4 regions of the Streptomyces sp. NPDC026589 genome follow, and region 2 is predicted to be linked to each of the others. Evidence: riboswitches for the same ligand, from Rfam matches in the RefSeq annotation. Region 2 holds a riboswitch; each other region holds the start of a gene.
The links. A riboswitch is a leader RNA that binds a small molecule or an ion and turns the genes downstream of it on or off. The one in region 2 is predicted to bind cyclic di-AMP.

Region 1 (4,429 bases), on a different contig from region 2:
GGGCGCTCGGCCCGCGGGTCTGTCCCCTCGCCGTGTGCGACTGTCACATCGGCTATGTGCATCTGGAGTCGCTGCCGCTGTACGACGTGTTCGCGGGCGGTGTCCTGGAGCGGATACCGGCAGGGCACCCCCCGGGCGGAGGCACGCCGCCGGACGGGCTCGTGGTGCCGGGCCCGTCCCGGCGTGCGCTTCCCCTGCTGGAGCCCTGACCCGGCTCGACGGCTACAGCGGCAGGAGGTCCGGGCGCTTCGCCTCGACGTGGTCGCCGGAGGACTCTCCGCGCAGCCGTCGGCCGATCCAGGGCACGAGGTATTCGCGGGCCCACTGGATGTTGTCGCGCCGTGCGTCGAAGGGGCTGCGCTGGGCCTGCGGCGGCCAGGGCTGGTCGGGGTCGGCGGGCACCTCGTGGCCGAGGACCTGGGCGGCGCGCAGCGCCACGCGGGTGTGGCCCTCGGGCGACAGGTGCAGCCGGTCGTTGTCCCACGCGCGCCGGTCCTGCACGGAACGCAGCGACCACAGGTCCAGCACGGGGCAGTGGTAACGGTCGGCGATGGCCCGCAGATGGACGTTGTACGTGGCGATCTTGCCGCGCATGTGGCGCAGCACCGGAACGCCCCGGGTGTCGAAGCCGGTGGTGACCATGACCGTGCCGACGGCGTTGCTCAGGTCGGCGACCGCCCGCTCGAAGCGTTCGGCGAGGTCGTCGGGGTCGGTGCCGGGACGGATGATGTCGTTGCCGCCCGCGCAGAAGCTGACCAGGTCGGGGGCCAGTTCCTTGGCGCGCGGGATCTGCTCCTCGACGATCTGGTCGAGGAGACGTCCTCGTACGGCGAGATTGGCGTAGCGGAAGTCCCCGTGCGGGGAGCCCTCGGGGCCGGTCGTCCCCTCGGGGGCCGGGAGCCGGTCGGCGAGGAGCACCGCGAAGCGGTCCGCCCAGCCGAGATAGGTCCCGTCGGGGCCGGGGTCGCCGACGCCCTCGGTGAAACTGTCGCCAATCGCCGCGTACGACCCGATGGTGTGCTGCTGGTTGTTTCTCGAATCGTCTGCCACAAGCACTTATCCTGCATCGTGCGATGTGACCTACGCGACCGTAATACGGGGTTGACGGGTGGTGAGATAGACCACCCGGTCAGTTTTTGGTAAAGCCGGAATAAGTGGAGGGGCGGTGCGCCGCCGCACACCGCCCCTCGATCACTTATCGCCGCGTCCGGTCGGACGGAGCCGTTGGACGGAGCCGTCAGACGGAGACGCCGTGCTGACGCAGGTACGCGATCGGGTCGATGTCCGAGCCGTAGCTCGGGCCGGTGCGGACCTCGAAGTGCAGGTGCGGGCCGGTGGAGTTGCCGGTGGAGCCGGAGAGGCCGATCTGCTGGCCGCCGGTGACGGTCTGGCCGACGGAGACGTTGAGCGAGGACTGGTGGGCGTACTGGGAGTACATGCCGTCCTCGTGCTGGATGACGACCTCGTTGCCATAGGAGCCGCTGTTGCCGGCCGAGACCACGGTGCCCGGGCCGATGGCGAGTACGGGGGTGCCGGAGGCCGCCTGGAAGTCCGAGCCGGTGTGGTAGCCGCTGGACCAGCTGGCACCGGAAGCCCGGTACTGGGTGGTGACGTTGGCGCTGGCCAGCGGGGCGGACCAGCCGGAGCCGGTGGCCTCGGCGGAGCCGGTCCGCGACGGGCTGCCGGAGCCCTCGGAGTCGTCGGCGGAGACGGTGTCCGCCTTCGGGGCCTCCTTCGGCGCGGCCTTCGGCGCCGGTGCGGCCTTCTTCGGGGCGGCCTCGGGAGCCGCGGACTTCTCGGCCGGGGCGGAGCCCTTGGCCCCGAGGGTCAGCTTCATGCCCGGGTGGATCAGGCCGGGGTTCTCGCCGACGGTGGAGCGGTTGTCCTGGTACAGCTTCTCCCACCCGCCCTTGAGCTGGTGCTCGGCCGCGATCTTCGCCAGGTAGTCGCCGGAGACGACGGCGTACGTCTTCGGGGCGGCCTTCGACGCGGCAGGGGCGGTGGCCGGGGCGGTGTGCGCGGCGGCGACCGAGGCGGCGGCGGGCTTCGCGGCCGGAGCGGCCTGGTCCGCCGCGTTCGCGACGGTGGCCCCGATGAGCGGGAGGGCGAGTGCGGCGCCGCCGGCCCCTGCGACGAGGACGCCGCGGGAGATCGGGCCGGACTTCGGACGACGGTGCTTACCCTTTGCGGGCATGGGAAATTTCCTCTCCGGCGCCTGCGAGGTGAGCTGTCGGGTTCGGGCTGGAGATGCCCGGTCGCGTTGCGGCGACTTCACCCCGAGCCGGTCCGGATCGCTCCGGATCGGCGGCTTACCTGGTTCCCCCGCTCCTGCCACACGTGAGTGGGTGGGTGCGAATTCCGGGCGGCGGCAGGATTAGGCGGTCCGTCCGGATTGCGGCGACCGTAAACGAGTCAGGACGAGCAGAACAAGCCATCGGTTGCGCACCGGAATCATCGGTTCGATTTCTCCCCGGATTTCCCGTCACACTCCGTGGATTACGGATCTTGGATTTCCGTACGTACACCGGGAATACTCCGGGGCAAGCTCACCACGGACCGTCACGGATATGATCCCGCTCACCCCCGAAATCCCATCTCCCCCATTAGCGGGGCATGTTCTGCGAAATGCGTCAATACGGACATCGGGTCGACTTCCCTCCTGACGCCAGGTCAGCCCGGGCGCCCCGGCGCCCCGCACCGGACGCTCGACCGTGATGATTTTCCGTCGAATCGATGTCGTATCGTCACGGGAGCGCCCTCGCCGGCGAGCCGCGCCGGCGCCAGAGATCCCAGGAGCCACCGTGACGCAGCAGGTGCCGCAGGTCCCGCCGACAGAGACCGCGCTGACCGGAGTCCGCAACTTCCGCGACGTGGGCGGGCTCCCCACCGCGGACGGCCGGCGCACCGCCTTCGGGCGGCTCTACCGGAGCGGCCACCTGGCGCACGCCACGGCCGAGGACGCGGCCTTCCTCGGCGGGCTCGGGCTGCACACGATCTTCGACTTCCGCCACTCCGCCGACCACCGGCTCGACGGGTACGACATCGAGCTGGCCGGTGTCCGCAATGTCAGCATTCCGCTCTCGGACCCGGCGGACGGCGCCGAGTTCTGGCGGCTGGTGAGCGACGGAAACATCGAGCAGCTGCGCTCGGTCCTCGCGAACGGCAAGGGCGTCGACCGCATGATCCGGATGTACCGCGCGACGATTCTGGACCGCACCCCCGAGCACAGCCGGGTGCTGCACTCCCTGGCCGAGGACAGCGTCCCCGCCCTGATGCACTGCGCGGCGGGCAAGGACCGGGCCGGTCTCTCGATCGCGGTCGCCCTGCTGGCGGTCGGCGTCGAGCCGGAAGCGATCGAGGAGGACTACCTCAAGTCCGACGACCTCCGCCGCCGCTACGCCGTGAAGCGCTCCGACGCGTCCGGCACCGGCATGTCACCCGAGGTGCTGGAGCTGCTGGACCCGCTGTTCGGGGCGCGGCCCGCCTACCTCGCGGCGGCCTTCACGGCCATCGAGGAGAACTGGGGAACGACGGACCGCTACCTGTCGGAGGGACTGAAGGTCTCCCCCGAGACCCGGGAGCGGCTGCGCGAGCGCCTGCTCGACCAGGGCTGACCCGGACGGGAAGCGATCCGTCCGGGGGCGGTCGGTCGTCCGCCCGCCGTCACTTGCTCCCGGCCACCACGAAGAGCAGGTAGAGGAAGCCCGCTATGACGTGGCCCGCCACCAGGTAGGCGAAGAGGCGGATGATGACACCGCGCGGCATCCTCTTCTCCTGCGGGTCCTCGTTCGGGCGGCGGCCGGGACCCAGCGGGTCGTAGTGCTCGGAATCGGACATGACGGTCCTCTCTGTCGGCCTCGCGGCCGGTGGAGCGAAGGAGGGGAGCCGGCCGGGACGGCCGGTTCAGCGCGCGTGGAGGGCGTTGCCGAGGCACAGCTCGGCGGCGGGGCTATGGAGCAGGGAGTGGACGAAGAGCAGCTCCGCGCCGCAGCGGTCGACGGCCGCGATCCGGTGCGGGGTGAGCGAGTCGAAGTGGGCGCTGTCGCCGGGTTCGAGGTCATGGACGGTGTCGCCGAGCCCGATCCGCAGCCGCCCCTCCAGAACGTACAGCCACTCCTCGCCGGGGTGGACCCGGACCAGGTCGCCCTGGGCCCCGTACGGAACGCGTACCCGCAGCGCCTGCATCGCGCGACCGGATCCGCCTGCCTGCCGGTACATCCAGCCGTCGGCCTCCGCCCCCTCGAAGCCGCCGCCGCGGACGATCGCGTCCCGTTCGGGCGGCTGCTCGCCGAGCAGCTCGGAGACCGTCGTACCGTAGATACGGGCCAGTCCCAGCAGCATCGGCAGCGAGGGCTGCCTGCGGCCGGTCTCCAGCCGGGAGAGATGGGCCGGGGAGAGCCCGGCCCGGCCGGCGGCGGTCTCCAGCGTG
Region 2 (4,429 bases):
GTACGCCTCGTCGACACGGCGCAGTGCCTGCGGGAAGGAGATCTTCTCGCGCATCGACAGGGCGTCGATCATCGCTTCGGCGCGGTCGCCGATGCCGCGCTTGGGAACGTTGAGGACGCGGCGCAGCGGGACGGTGTCCTCGGGGTTGGCGAGGACCCGGAGGTAGGCCAGGACGTCCCGGACCTCCTTGCGCTCGTAGAAGCGCACACCGCCGACGACCTTGTAGGGCAGGCCGACGCGGATGAAGATCTCTTCGAAGACACGGGACTGGGCGTTGGTCCGGTAGAAGACGGCGACGTCGCCCGCCTTGGCGTCGCCCGCGTCGGTGAGCCGGTCGATCTCGTCGGCGACGAACTGCGCCTCGTCGTGCTCGGTGTCGGCGACGTAGCCGGTGATGCGGGCGCCGCTGCCGGCGTTGGTCCAGAGGTTCTTGGGGCGGCGGCTCTCGTTGCGCTCGATCACGGCGTTGGCGGCGGAGAGGATCGTCTGCGTGGAGCGGTAGTTCTGCTCCAGCAGGATCGTCGTCGCGCTCGGGTAGTCCTCCTCGAACTGGAGGATGTTGCGGATGGTCGCGCCCCGGAAGGCGTAGATCGACTGGTCCGCGTCGCCCACCACGCACAGCTCGGCGGGTGCGTCGGCCTCCCCGGCCGGGCCGACCAGCTCCCTCACCAGCGTGTACTGGGCGTGGTTGGTGTCCTGGTACTCGTCGACGAGGACGTGGCGGAAGCGGCGGCGGTAGTGCTCGGCGACGTCGGGGAAGGCCTGGAGCAGGTGGACCGTCGTCATGATGATGTCGTCGAAGTCCAGGGCGTTGGCCTCGCGCAGGCGGGCCTGGTAGAGCGCGTACGCCTGGGCCAGGGTCTTCTCGAAACCGTCCGCGGCCTGCCCGGCGAAGGTCTCCTCGTCGATGAGCTCGTTCTTGAGGTTGGAGACCTTGGCGGTGAAGGACTTCGGCGGAAACTGCTTCGGGTCCAGATCGAGGTCGCGGCAGACCAGGGCCATCAGGCGCTTGGAGTCGGCGGCGTCGTAGATCGAGAACGACGAGGTGAAGCCGAGCTTCTTCGACTCGCGGCGCAGGATGCGGACGCACGCGCTGTGGAAGGTCATGACCCACATGGCGTTGGCGCGAGGGCCGACGAGCTGCTCGACGCGTTCCTTCATCTCGCCCGCGGCCTTGTTGGTGAAGGTGATCGCGAGGATCTGCCCGGGGTGCGTCCCGCGCTCGGCCAGCAGGTGGGCGATGCGGTGGGTGAGGACGCGGGTCTTGCCGGAGCCGGCTCCCGCGACGATGAGCAGCGGGGACCCGGCGTGCACGACGGCGGCGCGCTGCTCGGTGTTCAACCCGTCGAGCAGGGCGGCGGAGTCGATCACCGGGCGCGCGTGACCGTCCCGGTAGTACCCGTCCCGGGGCGGCGGGGGCGCGTCGTAGACGCCTCCGAAGAGTCCCTCCGGCACCGCTTCGGGCGCGTGGTCCTCGGGGGGCGGCGGGGGGCCGTCCTCCACGGGCTGGAGGCCGGTCAGGAAACTGTCGTCAAAGAGGCTGCTCATCGCCTCCTGAGTCTAGGCGGCCGGACTGACAACCTTCGGCCGAAGCCGGGAAGCGGCCGTCGGCACCGGGGAATCGCCCGCCTCTCCCCCGTACGCGCAGAGACCGGACGTCGACGTTCCGTGAAGGAGTGCCCGGTGGGAGGGGGTGCCGGGCCCCCGATCCGGAAAGGTCACGAAAATGTATCGGGCATATCGCTCATCGTCCTTCCCAGCGGCGGGGCCGGTTGGCTAGCGTGCTCGGTCAGGTGGCCCGTACCTCCCTGGGGCGAACCACGCCCGACGGGCGCCTCTGCCGAATCCGTCCTGCCGCCCAGGCCGTTCGGAACCGGGGACCCACACGCGACACCGGGGTGAATCGGTCCGTGCCCTCGCGGCCGGACCGTAGGACAGCCTTCCGTTCCGTCCGAACCCGACAGCTAACCCGGTAGGCGGCCCACGGAAGGAGATGCCGGTCTTGGCATCGCATCGCAAGCCGCGCACGAAGGTGCGCACCACCACACCCGCCGTCGGGCTGACGACGGCCGCGCTGGCCTCCGTGACGCTGCTCTCCACGCAGAGCGCCACGGCCGCGCCGGCGGAGCCGAAGCCCGCCATCGAAGAAGTGCGGAAGAAGGTCGACGCCCTGTACCGGCAGGCGGGCACCGCGACCCAGGAGTACAACCGGGCCAAGGCCGCCTCCGCGTCCCAGCAGACGAAGGTCGACTCGCTGCTCTCCGACGTGGCGAAGCGGGCCGAGAAGATCAACGAGGCGCGCCGGGCACTGGGCTCCTACGCGGCGGCCCAGTACCGCAACGGGGGCATCGCGCCCGCGGCGACGTTCTTCCTGGCGGAGAACCCGCAGGGGTACTTCGACCAGAGCCGGCTGATGGACCGGGCGACGGAGCGGCAGCAGAAGGCTGTCGACGAGGTCCGTACGCAGCAGGCCTCGGCGGCGAGGAAGCGCGCGGAGGCGGTGAAGAGCCTGGAGACCCTCACCGAGACGCAGGCCACGCTCGCCTCCAGCAAGAAGGACGTGCAGTCCAAGCTCACCGAGGCCCGGGGCCTGCTGTCGAGGCTGACCGCCGAGGAGAAGGCGCGGCTGGCGGAGCTGGAGCGCAGACAGGAGGCCGAGGCGAAGGAGAAGGCGGCGAAGCTGGCCGCCCGGCAGGCCGCCGAGGCGAAGGAGAGGGCCGAGGCCGAGGAGAAGGCCCGCGAGGAGGCGGCGAAGGAGTCCGGCGGCGGTTCGGGCACGGGCTCCGGATCCGGTACGGGTACGGGAACGGATCCGGGCTCCGGGTACGGCACCGGTACGGACAGCGGCTACGCCACCAAGGCGGAGAAGGTCCTGGCCTTCGCCCGCGCCCAGATCGGGAAGCCGTACGTGTGGGGCGCGTCGGGCCCCTCCAGTTACGACTGCTCGGGGCTGACGCAGGCGGCGTGGCGGGAGGCGGGCGTGACCCTGCCCCGGACGACCTGGGACCAGGTGGAGGTCGGAACGCGGGTCGCCACGTCCGATCTGGTCCCCGGAGACCTGGTCTTCTTCTACGACGACATCAGCCACGTCGGCATCTACAAGGGCGACGGGATGATGATCCACGCCCCGAAGCCGGGTGCGAACGTGCGCGAGGAGTCGATCTACTCCATGCCGATCTACGGAAGCGTGCGCCCGGCGTAGTGCGTGATCCGGGGGCGGCTTCTCAGCGGCCGCCCCCGGAACGCCTCAGGTCCAGACCGTGGCGATGAAGATGTTGGCGGCCGTCAGTCCGCCGACCGCGGCGAACGCGCCCTTGTCCACCGTCTCGTCGTCCCGCTTGACGTAGACGAGGGCGAGGATCACGACCAGCAGCGCGAGCTTGATGCCGATCTTGACGTTGTTCACGGTCTGGTCGTCGGCCTGATTGAGCCCGACCAGGGCGATGCCGGTGACGAGCATGGTCAGCGCGCCGTGCAGCATGGCGGGGGTGAAGCGGGCGGTGCCCGCTCCCATGGCCTTCATCTGCGTCAGGAAGCCGCCCAGCAGGGAGGCGATGCCGATGATGTGCAGGGCGACGAAGACATTGATGAGTACGTCCATGGCTCCGGAGCCTAGCCAGGGCCGGGGATGCGCCCTTCAGTGAGGCACACCTTCCTTGTGCGCTACCTCCGGCATTGAACGCATTGCCCTGATATGTGGACGCATCGGTGATCAACCAAGACCGATGAAACGTCACATCAGGGCAATAGCAGTCATGGCGACTCTTTTCCCGGCCCCGGGATTAGCGTCCTTCACGGACCCGCCGGTATATCCCGGCGGACAGCCGACAGGAAGGATGCCGCCCCCGTGGCAGCGCACCGCAGGTCAGCTCACCGAAAACCCAAGCAGCGCCCGCTCACCGGCTCTGCTGCCCGCACCGCCGCCACCCTGGCGCTCGCCGGGGCAGCCACCGCGGGATCGGTCACCGGGGCGGGCGCGGCCCCCGCCGAACCGGCGCCCACCGCCGCGCAGGTCAAGGCGAAGGTCGACCGGCTTTACCACGACGCCGAGGTCGCCACCGAGAAGTACAACGGGGCGAAGGAGGAGGCGGCCACCGCCACCCGCGCCGTCGACGCACTGGCCGACGAGGCCGCCCGTCGCACCGCCCGCCTCAACACCGCCCGGCACGCCCTCGGTTCGCTGGCCACCGCGCAGTACCGCAGCGGAACCCTTGACCCGGCCCTGCAACTGGCGCTCTCCTCCGACCCCGACGCCTATCTGCAACGCGCCTCCTACCTCGACCGGGCGGGCGACCGGCAGAGCGGCCTCCTGCGCGGCATCCGGCGGCAGGTCTCCCAGATCACCCGCGTCAAGGCTCGCGCCGACCAGGAGACCGAACGCCTCGCCGCCCGCCGCGCCGAGCTGCGCGAACACCGCACCGCGATCCGC
Region 3 (4,429 bases), on a different contig from region 2:
CCCGTACTCGTGGTGCTGGCGGCGGCCGACCGTGACCCGGAGCGGTTCACGGATCCGGACACCCTGGACCTTGCGCGGCGTGACAATCAGCACCTCGGATACGGGCACGGCATCCACTACTGCCTGGGGGCGCCGCTGGCCCGGCTGGAGGGACAGACCGCGCTGACCACCCTGTTGAGGCGCCTTCCTGACCTGCGACTTGCGGGAGAACCTGGCGATTTGCGCTGGCGCGGCGGACTCATCATGCGTGGACTGCGCACCCTTCCGGTCGCGTTCGAACCGGGTAGTCGATCCGAAAAAAGTGACAGAGTGTCAACTCCGTGACTTTCACGTGATCTGCGCTGCATCGACTTGTGACACACGTTCGAGTCCCGCTAGGTTCACGGTTCGACGCGTCGGTCGCACCTTGCTCACGCGTCACTTGGGCGCCGAAGCAGGCACGGAATCCGCTGTGCGGCGCTCAGGCCACTCGCTTGTCAGTCGCACGGAAGGCATACCCATGGGCTCCGCGAACGGCAGACACCGCCGCCCTCGTCAGGCACCCGCCATCATCGTCGCCGCAGGCGTGACGGGATCGGCCATCGCCATCCCGCTGCTCGGCGCCGGCGGCGCGCACGCGGCCGAGGCCACCACCTGGGACCGGGTCGCCGAGTGCGAGAGCGGCGGCATGTGGAGCGCCGATCTCGGCAACGGCTACTACGGCGGGCTCCAGTTCTCGCAGGAGACCTGGTCGGCTTACGGCGGCACGGCGTTCGCGCCCCGCGCCGACCTCGCCAGCCGCTCGCAGCAGATCTCCGTCGCCGAGAAGGTCCTGGACGACCAGGGCCCGAAGGCGTGGCCCAGCTGTGCGGTCATCTCCGGCCTCGCGGTGGACGGCGGTCTGCCCGGCGTCGACCCGGGCACCTCGCCGTCCACGGATCCGTCCGCCGACCCGTCCGCGGATCCGTCGGCGGACCCCTCGGCCGACCCGACCTCCACCCCGACCGGCGAAGCGGATGCAACCGGCGAACCCGGTGAATCCGGCGAACCCGGTGAATCCGGTGAAGCGCGCGAAACGGGCAAGGGTGAGAAGGGTAATGAGGCGGACAAGGGCGGTAGTGGTGGCGCGGAGAAGCGGAGCGAGGCTCCCGACTCCTCGGTGACGCCCTCCGCCCCGCCCGCCTCCGGCGCCCCCGACGCCTCGGACCCCTCCACCGCCCCCGACGCCTCGGCGGACGAGGACGGCAAGGGGGGCAAGCACCGGGGCGCCCCCGCGCCCGAGGAGGCCGACGCGGGCCAGAAGGACGGTCCCCGTGAGTCCGGCCGGCACGCCTCGCGTGGCGAGGGCGACGCGCGGGACGGTGGCACGGCGCCCGCCGACGGGTACACGGTGCGGCCCGGCGACAACCTCTGGGCGATCGCCGACGCCCAGGAGATCCCCGGCGGCTGGACCGGCCTGTACGAGACGAACAAGGACCTCCTGGGCTCCGACCCGGACCTGATCCTGCCCGGCCAGAACCTGGACCTGGGCATGGACCGGGGTGCGGGCGAGGACGCGGGCCGGGGTGCGGCCGAGAGCGCCGCCCCGGCCGCCCCGGAGGGCGCCGAGACACCCGCCGGGGCGCCCGCCGCCAACTGAACGAATTCGGGAAAACACCCCGAAAATCGAGGCAGTTAAGAGACCTATGTCCACTTTTGCGTAAGTGAGACATGGGTCTCTTTGCCTCAACTGGCGCGGCTCGCCCGGCTGGTCCGGGTGAATCGCCCCCCACCTGCGGAAACGCCCAGTCGGCCACGGCGAGTTCGGGTTGATTGCCCCCTATGTCCATCTTTGAATGTCGGGGTTGCCTGTGTTTACGGTCGGACCGCTCGCACCGCGGGCCCCGTCGACCGTCACGCCGAATCCTGCCGTCGGTCGAAGGGAACAGACGCGTAAGCGCCGTAGGCAGGAGCGGGGGACCCAGGTAAGCCGCCGGGTCCGGACGCCTCGTCGAACCGACGGGGACGTACGGGACCGGCTAGGGGTGAAGTCGCGAGCAGCACCGCGCGACCGGGCAACTCATCAGCCCGAACCCGACAGCTCACCTCGTAGGCGTCGGTGAGGAGATTCGTTCCATGCTGCTGAACAGCAAGGGCAAGCACCGCCGCCCGTCCAAGGCCACCCGTATCGCCACCCTCGCGGGTGTCACCGGTACCGCCATCGCCATCCCGCTGATGGGCGCGACCAGCGCTTCCGCCGCCTCCGTCGAGACCTGGGACGCCGTCGCCCAGTGCGAGTCCGGCGGCAACTGGTCCATCAACACCGGCAACGGCTACTACGGCGGACTGCAGTTCTCGCAGTCCAGCTGGGCCGCCGCCGGCGGTACGCAGTACGCCTCCCGTGCCGACCTGGCCTCCAAGGACCAGCAGATCGCCACCGCCGAGAAGCTCCTCGACCTCCAGGGCCCGGGCGCCTGGGCCTGCGCCGGCGCCGGCGGCCTCACCAACGACGGTGTGGACCCGGGCGTCAACACCGGCTCCGGCTCCGGCTCCGGCGAGAGCAAGCCCGAGCAGGCGCAGCCCGAGCGCCAGGCCGAGCAGCCCACCACGCGCTCCGAGCAGCGCGAGGCCCCCAAGGCCGAGAGCAAGAAGACCGTCACCACCCCGACCGGCGAGAAGGTCCAGAAGGGCGACGGCGAGTACAAGGTCAAGGCCGGCGACACCCTGAGCACCATCGCCGACGCGGAGGGCGTCAAGGGCGGCTGGAGCAAGCTCTTCAAGCTCAACGACGACATCGTCAAGGACGCCGACCTGATCTTCCCGGGTCAGCAGCTCCACCTGAAGTAATCGCCGTCTCTCCTCTCCGGAGGAGAAGCGTCCGGCGGCACTTCTCCTCGCACGGCTCCCCGGCCCGGCGCGCTCGTCCCCCCAGCGCGCCGGGCCGGGTTCTTCGTGAGCGGCGGGCGCCGCTGGCCCGCATGTGTTCACCTCTTGTTGTTACCGCTCAGTAGGTTTCTAGAGTTTTGTCCCGTGATGCAGCTCCTTGGACCCTTTTTCGTCCCAGGAGGCGGGCGGTCGGCCGGTCGACACGGCCGGGCCCGATAGGCTCGTGCCGCAAGGCCACAGTGACCCTGCACAACCAGTGTCAGATCCCAGAAGGAGATGCCTCGTGCCGTCCATCGACGTCGTCGTAGCCAGGGAAATCCTCGACTCCCGGGGCAACCCCACGGTCGAGGTCGAGGTTGGCCTCGACGACGGCAGCACGGGCCGTGCTGCTGTTCCGTCCGGAGCCTCCACCGGTGCGTTCGAGGCCATCGAGCTTCGCGACGGTGACCCCAACCGCTACATGGGCAAGGGCGTCGAGAAGGCCGTCCTCGCCGTCATCGAGCAGATCGGCCCGGAGCTCGTCGGGTACGACGCCACCGAGCAGCGCCTCATCGACCAGGCGATGTTCGACCTCGACGCCACCGAGAACAAGGCGTCGCTCGGCGCGAACGCCATCCTCGGCGTCTCGCTGGCCGTCGCGCACGCCGCCTCCGAGGCGTCCGACCTGCCGCTCTTCCGTTACCTCGGCGGCCCGAACGCGCACCTGCTGCCCGTTCCGATGATGAACATCCTGAACGGCGGCTCGCACGCCGACTCCAACGTGGACGTCCAGGAGTTCATGATCGCCCCGATCGGCGCGGAGTCCTTCTCCGAGGCCCTGCGCTGGGGCGCGGAGGTCTACCACACGCTGAAGAAGGTCCTCAAGACCAAGGGCCTGTCCACCGGACTCGGCGACGAGGGCGGCTTCGCCCCGAACCTGGAGTCCAACCGCGCCGCCCTGGACCTCATCGTCGAGGCCATCAAGGAGGCCGGTTACGTCCCGGGCCGCGACATCGCGCTCGCGCTCGACGTCGCCGCGTCCGAGTTCTACAAGGACGGCGTCTACGAGTTCGAGGGCAAGTCCCGCTCGGCCGCCGAGATGACCGAGTACTACGAGGAGCTCGTCTCCGCGTACCCGCTGGTCTCCATCGAGGACCCGCTGTACGAGGACGACTGGGCCGGCTGGAAGGTCATCACCGACCGCATCGGCGCCAAGGTGCAGATCGTCGGCGACGACCTCTTCGTCACCAACCCCGAGCGTCTGGCCCGCGGCATCGAGGAGGGCTCCGCCAACGCCCTGCTCGTGAAGGTCAACCAGATCGGTTCGCTGACCGAGACCCTGGACGCCGTCGAGCTGGCCCAGCGCAACGGCTTCAAGTGCATGATGTCGCACCGCTCCGGCGAGACCGAGGACGTCACCATCGCCGACCTCGCCGTCGCCGTGAACTGCGGCCAGATCAAGACCGGCGCCCCGGCCCGCTCGGACCGCGTCGCCAAGTACAACCAGCTGCTGCGCATCGAGGAGATCCTCGACGACGCCGCGGTGTACGCGGGCCGTTCCGCCTTCCCGCGCTTCAAGGGCTGACCCGTAGCGTCAAGACGGTAG
Region 4 (4,429 bases), on a different contig from region 2:
GGCGGGATCAGCCCCCGATAGGCATGCCACCAGCCCGAACCGCCGCCGCCCGCCGACCCCGCGAGGACTTCGAGCAGGGAACGCAACTGGGTGTCGCGCACCGCGTAGACGTCCAGCAGCCGTGACACGTCGGCGGGCGTCACCCCGCTCGCGCCCGTCTCGATACGGCTCACCTTCGACTGGTGCCAGCCGAGCAGCCGCGCCGCGTCCCGGCTGGTCAGCCCGGAGGCGTGGCGCAGACTCCGCAGCTCCTCACCGAGTTTGCGGCGTCGGACGACGGGGCCGTGCAGCATGCCGGTCTCCTTCTGCTGTCGGAAAGGGCCGGTCCGTCATCGGGGCCGGCCCGCAGAGAGGTCAGTGTGCCGCCCGCCCACACCGTACGGGTCCCGAATTCACCGCTTCGAGCGACAGATATATGCATATCTTGGCCGAACGCCGTTACAGGGAGCTGCATCAATGGCAATCTGGCGCGAAGCACAATCCTGGCCGGCCGCCGGTCGGCCAGGGCGGGAAAGGGACGGCGTCGCCATGGCAGATCATCAGGAAGCAACCGTCACGCTGCCGACCGATCCGGTCTCGGTCTCATCGGCCCGCAGACATGTCGCCAGGACCCTGGCCCAATGGGGCCTGCCCGACGACACCGAGTTCGCCGACACCATCCGGCTGATCATCTCGGAGCTGGCCACCAACGCCGTTCAGCACACGTTCGGCCAGTCGCCCACCTTCACCGTGGACCTGCGCCTCGAACGCGACGAGGAGCTGTACCTCGGCGTCACGGACAGTCACCCCCGCTGGCCCCAGCGGCTGCCCGCCGCCGTACGGCAGGACAACGGCCGGGGCATGGTCATCATCCGGGCACTGGCCAAGGAGCGCGGCGGGCGGCTCCAGGTGACCCCGACCGCCGAAGGCGGCAAGACGGTCTGGATCGCCCTCCCCTGGGTCGTCCCGATCCAGGGCTGACCCGGTGAGGCTCATCGCGCGGGGAGCGTGCTCCCGCGGCCGAAGCCGCTGCGCAGCAGCGCGAGCAGCGTCGCCGCCGCCGCGGTCGACCGGTCGCCCCGGTGCACGACCGAGATGGTCCGGCGGAACGAGGCGGGCTCCAGCCGCCGGACCGACAGCGGGGCCGAGGACATCGAGGCGACCATCTCCGGCACCACCGCCACCCCGAGCCCCGCGCTGACCAGCGCGCACACCAGCGCGTACCCGGGCGACTCACAGACCACGGCCGGCGTCGCCCCGGCCTCGGCGAGCGCGTTCTCGACCCCGCGCCGGGGCGGGTGGGTGGGCGCGCTGCTGATCAGTGGCCGCCCCGCCAGCTCGCCGACCGGCAGCCGCCCGGTGCCCTCGGAGAGCCGGTGGCCCACCGAGGCGACCAGCACCAGCTCCTCGACCAGCAGGGGTTCGACGAGAACGCCCGCCGACGGGGGCTCGGCCGCCGCCGGTTCGTAGGCGTGGGTCAGGGCGAGGTCCACCTCGCCCGCGACCACCGCGGCGATGCCGCCCGGCGGTTCGTATTCGGCGACGGCCAGCTCGACCTCCGGATGGGCCCGCCGGAACGCGCTCAGGACCGGCGGCAGCAGATGGATCCCGGCCGTCGTGAACGTCCCCACCCGCAGCCTGCCGCCCGAGAGCCCGGCCAGCTGCGCCAGCTCGTGCCGCGCCTGCTCCAGCTCGTCCAGGACCCGCCGGGCCCGGCCCGCCAGCAGCTCGCCCGCCGCCGTCAGCCGCGCCCCGCGGTGGTGGCGCACCAGCAGTGCCGCCCCGGCCTCCCGCTCCAGTTTGGCCAGCTGCTGGGAGAGCGCGGGCGCGGTGTAGCCCAGGCGGGCGGCGGCCCGGGTGATCGATCCGGCCTCCGCGACCGCCACGAGTGCCGCGAGCCGTGTCGGGTCGTACATGAAAGCGTTCCTTAAGGCAGACCCAGAAGATTGCAAGTACATGCTAAAGGCTCCGCCGGTCCATGGTGGACCCATGGACGCACAACTGATCGCCTTCACCGGGGTCGCCGCCGGGATGGTCGCGCTGCCCGGCGCCGACTTCACCGTCGTCGTACGCAACGCCCTGGCCTCGCGCACCGCGGGCCTGGCCACCGCGCTCGGCGTCGCCGGAGGGCTGCTGGTGCACACCGCGCTCGCGGTCGCCGGACTCGCCGCGGTGCTGGTGACCATGCCGGTGCTCTTCCGCACCGTCCAGCTGCTCGGCGGCGCGTACGTGCTCTACCTCGGGATCAGCGCGCTGTACGCGATCCGCCGCCGGCCCTCGCAGGACAGCTCCGGCTCACCCTCCGGTATGCGGGAGGACGAGCCGGGGCGGCCCGTGACCGGGGAGTTCGGACGCGCGCTGCGCCAGGGGTTCCTGACCAACGCGCTCAACCCGAAGGCCCCGGTCCTCTTCCTCAGCCTGCTGCCGCAGTTCGTGCCCCACGGGCAGCCGCCGCTGCCCAGGACCCTGCTGCTCGCGGCCCTGGTGGTCGTGCTGGCGCTGATCTGGTTCCCGGCCGTCGCCCTGCTCGTGGACCGGCTGGGCCGGTGGCTGCGCCGCCCGCGTACCGCCCGCGCCATCGAGGGCGGCAGCGGTGTGGCGCTCACCGGTCTGGGACTGGCGCTGGTCAGCGGCCCCCTGCTGCGCTGAGGGCGCGGTGTACGTCACGGACGGGCCGGGCCGTCCGCACGGAAAGAGCGTCCGGTCGGCGGGTCAGCGGACCCGTCCGTACCAGACGCTCTTGGACCAGATCTTGGCCAGTCTCACCACGTCCCCCGATTTGGGGGAGTGCCAGATCTTCCCGGCCCCGGCGTAGATGCCCACGTGGTAGACGCTGCGCCCCGAATGGAAGAAGACGAGGTCGCCGCGTTTGCGCTGCGACTTCCCGATGTGGCGGGTCTTGTTGTACTGCTGCTGTGCCGTGCGGGGAAGCTTCTTGCCGGCCTTCTTGAACGAATAGACCGTCAGCCCCGAACAGTCGAAGCGGCTGGGACCGGCCGCTCCGTACTTGTAGGGGGCCCCCTTCTTCGACGCGGCGACCTTCAGGGCCTTCGTCGCGTGGGTGGCGGCCTCGGCATCGCTCACCAGACCGGGCGCCAGCATCGAGGACGTCACGGCCAGGGTGAGTACCGAGGCCGTACCGACCCGGGCGAACAGAGACGGGACATGAACCTGCGCAGACATGCGCAACCCTTCGTCAGCCGCCTGTGAAGGATGACCTGTCGGGTTCGGGCTGGCGAAGTTGCCCGGCCGCTGTCGCGGCTTCACCCCGAGGGCTTCCCGGTCTCCCGGGCGGCCCGTTGTGCTCGGGTCCTCCACTCCTGCCGATCCACTCCTGTCGACCAGTCATCCGGGCGGCGGCAGGACTCGGCGTCCGCCCGGACCGCCCCGCCGCGGTGGCGGGGGCTTGTCGTCCCAGGGATCTTGACTCACCCGGTGCCGGATTTCCGAGCCGAAACAGCGGTTTGTGAGTCTCCTCACCACTGATCCATTCGGGTGGACAGGTCGGATTCGCGCTCGCCCACGAGCCGGGCGCACACCCTCGTACCAGCGACGAAAGGGCACATTTCGAGTACGGACCTAGCGCCGAACGCAAGTTGAGCCGTCGCTCGGGCGGGTGATCGCCTACGCCGAACGAGCGAGACGAATCGGTCCCGGGACCGGGCGTGTCGTGCCCGGGTCCGACCGGTCCGCTCCCGTCCGGCGCTCCCCGTGCGCGGGGCCGGTCAGTTCACGGGCGGCTCCATCGCGACCCGGCCCGCCCGGCGCTCCCCGTCCAGGACGCGCAGGGCCCGCGCCAGGGTGGCGGCGTGGATCCGCGACTCGCCGCGCTCGTGCATCAGGGCCAGGGCGTCGCGCAGCGCGGCCGCCCGGGAGGCCAGGGCCTGGGCGGCCCGCAGCGCGCTGTAGGTGTCGCTGCCACGGGCCGGGTTGATCCGGCCCACCTGGTCGAGCACGGCCAGATAGCAGTCGACGAACTCGCCCTCGGCCCGGGTCAGTGCGGGCAGGGGCGGGAACTCGGGTGGCTCCATCGGCGTTTCACCTCGCGTCGTACGGCGGCCGGGAGAGTCAGCGGTTCTCCATGACGTGGTCGACCAGCCCGTAGGCGAGGGCGGCCCTGGCGTCGAGGATGGTGTCGCGCTCGATGTCGGCGGTGATCTGCTCCGCGGTCCGGCCCGTGTCCCGGACCAGCATGGCCGCGAACATCTCGCGGGTGCGCACCAGTTCGCGCGCGTGGATCTCCAGGTCGGACAGCTGGCCCCGCATCGGATCCTCCATCGCGGGCTGCTGAATGACTACCCGCGCGCCGGGCAGCGCATGTCGCCGCCCCTTCGCCCCGGCAGCCAGCAGGGCCGCCGCATAGGAGCCCGCCTGCCCCAGGCAGAAGGTCTCCACCTCGCAGGTCAGGAACCGCATCGTGTCGTAGACCGCCGCCATCGCCTGGAACGTG

Region 1: it holds a riboswitch for cyclic di-AMP, as region 2 does, so the genes downstream of both, AB0F29_RS01950 (LysM peptidoglycan-binding domain-containing M23 family metallopeptidase) here and AB0F29_RS19185 (NlpC/P60 family protein) in region 2, are expected to answer to the same signal.
Region 3: it holds a riboswitch for cyclic di-AMP, as region 2 does, so the genes downstream of both, AB0F29_RS29320 (transglycosylase family protein) here and AB0F29_RS19185 (NlpC/P60 family protein) in region 2, are expected to answer to the same signal.
Region 4: it holds a riboswitch for cyclic di-AMP, as region 2 does, so the genes downstream of both, AB0F29_RS33515 (C40 family peptidase) here and AB0F29_RS19185 (NlpC/P60 family protein) in region 2, are expected to answer to the same signal.

The regions. Positions count from the first base shown of each region.
Region 1 is NZ_JBEZYG010000001.1:458,333-462,761, forward strand. Features, by position in the region: gene AB0F29_RS01940 (STM4011 family radical SAM protein) at 1-209, shown strand, start outside; gene AB0F29_RS01945 (SGNH/GDSL hydrolase family protein) at 223-1,050, opposite strand; gene AB0F29_RS01950 (LysM peptidoglycan-binding domain-containing M23 family metallopeptidase) at 1,238-2,194, opposite strand; cyclic di-AMP (ydaO/yuaA leader) riboswitch at 2,198-2,358, opposite strand; gene AB0F29_RS01955 (tyrosine-protein phosphatase) at 2,802-3,614, shown strand; gene AB0F29_RS01960 (DUF6126 family protein) at 3,664-3,837, opposite strand; gene AB0F29_RS01965 (XRE family transcriptional regulator) at 3,904-4,429, opposite strand, start outside.
Region 2 is NZ_JBEZYG010000010.1:150,967-155,395, reverse strand. Features, by position in the region: gene pcrA (DNA helicase PcrA) at 1-1,548, opposite strand, end outside; cyclic di-AMP (ydaO/yuaA leader) riboswitch at 1,846-1,995, shown strand; gene AB0F29_RS19185 (NlpC/P60 family protein) at 1,994-3,202, shown strand; gene AB0F29_RS19180 (hypothetical protein) at 3,248-3,601, opposite strand; gene AB0F29_RS19175 (C40 family peptidase) at 3,848-4,429, shown strand, end outside.
Region 3 is NZ_JBEZYG010000020.1:15,958-20,386, reverse strand. Features, by position in the region: gene AB0F29_RS29330 (cytochrome P450) at 1-324, shown strand, start outside; gene AB0F29_RS29325 (transglycosylase family protein) at 500-1,618, shown strand; cyclic di-AMP (ydaO/yuaA leader) riboswitch at 1,907-2,089, shown strand; gene AB0F29_RS29320 (transglycosylase family protein) at 2,095-2,805, shown strand; gene eno (phosphopyruvate hydratase) at 3,128-4,408, shown strand.
Region 4 is NZ_JBEZYG010000026.1:50,729-55,157, reverse strand. Features, by position in the region: gene AB0F29_RS33535 (helix-turn-helix transcriptional regulator) at 1-293, opposite strand, end outside; gene AB0F29_RS33530 (ATP-binding protein) at 529-960, shown strand; gene AB0F29_RS33525 (LysR family transcriptional regulator) at 972-1,895, opposite strand; gene AB0F29_RS33520 (LysE family translocator) at 1,969-2,628, shown strand; gene AB0F29_RS33515 (C40 family peptidase) at 2,692-3,162, opposite strand; cyclic di-AMP (ydaO/yuaA leader) riboswitch at 3,166-3,351, opposite strand; gene AB0F29_RS33510 (hypothetical protein) at 3,705-4,010, opposite strand; gene AB0F29_RS33505 (ATP-dependent Clp protease proteolytic subunit) at 4,048-4,429, opposite strand, start outside.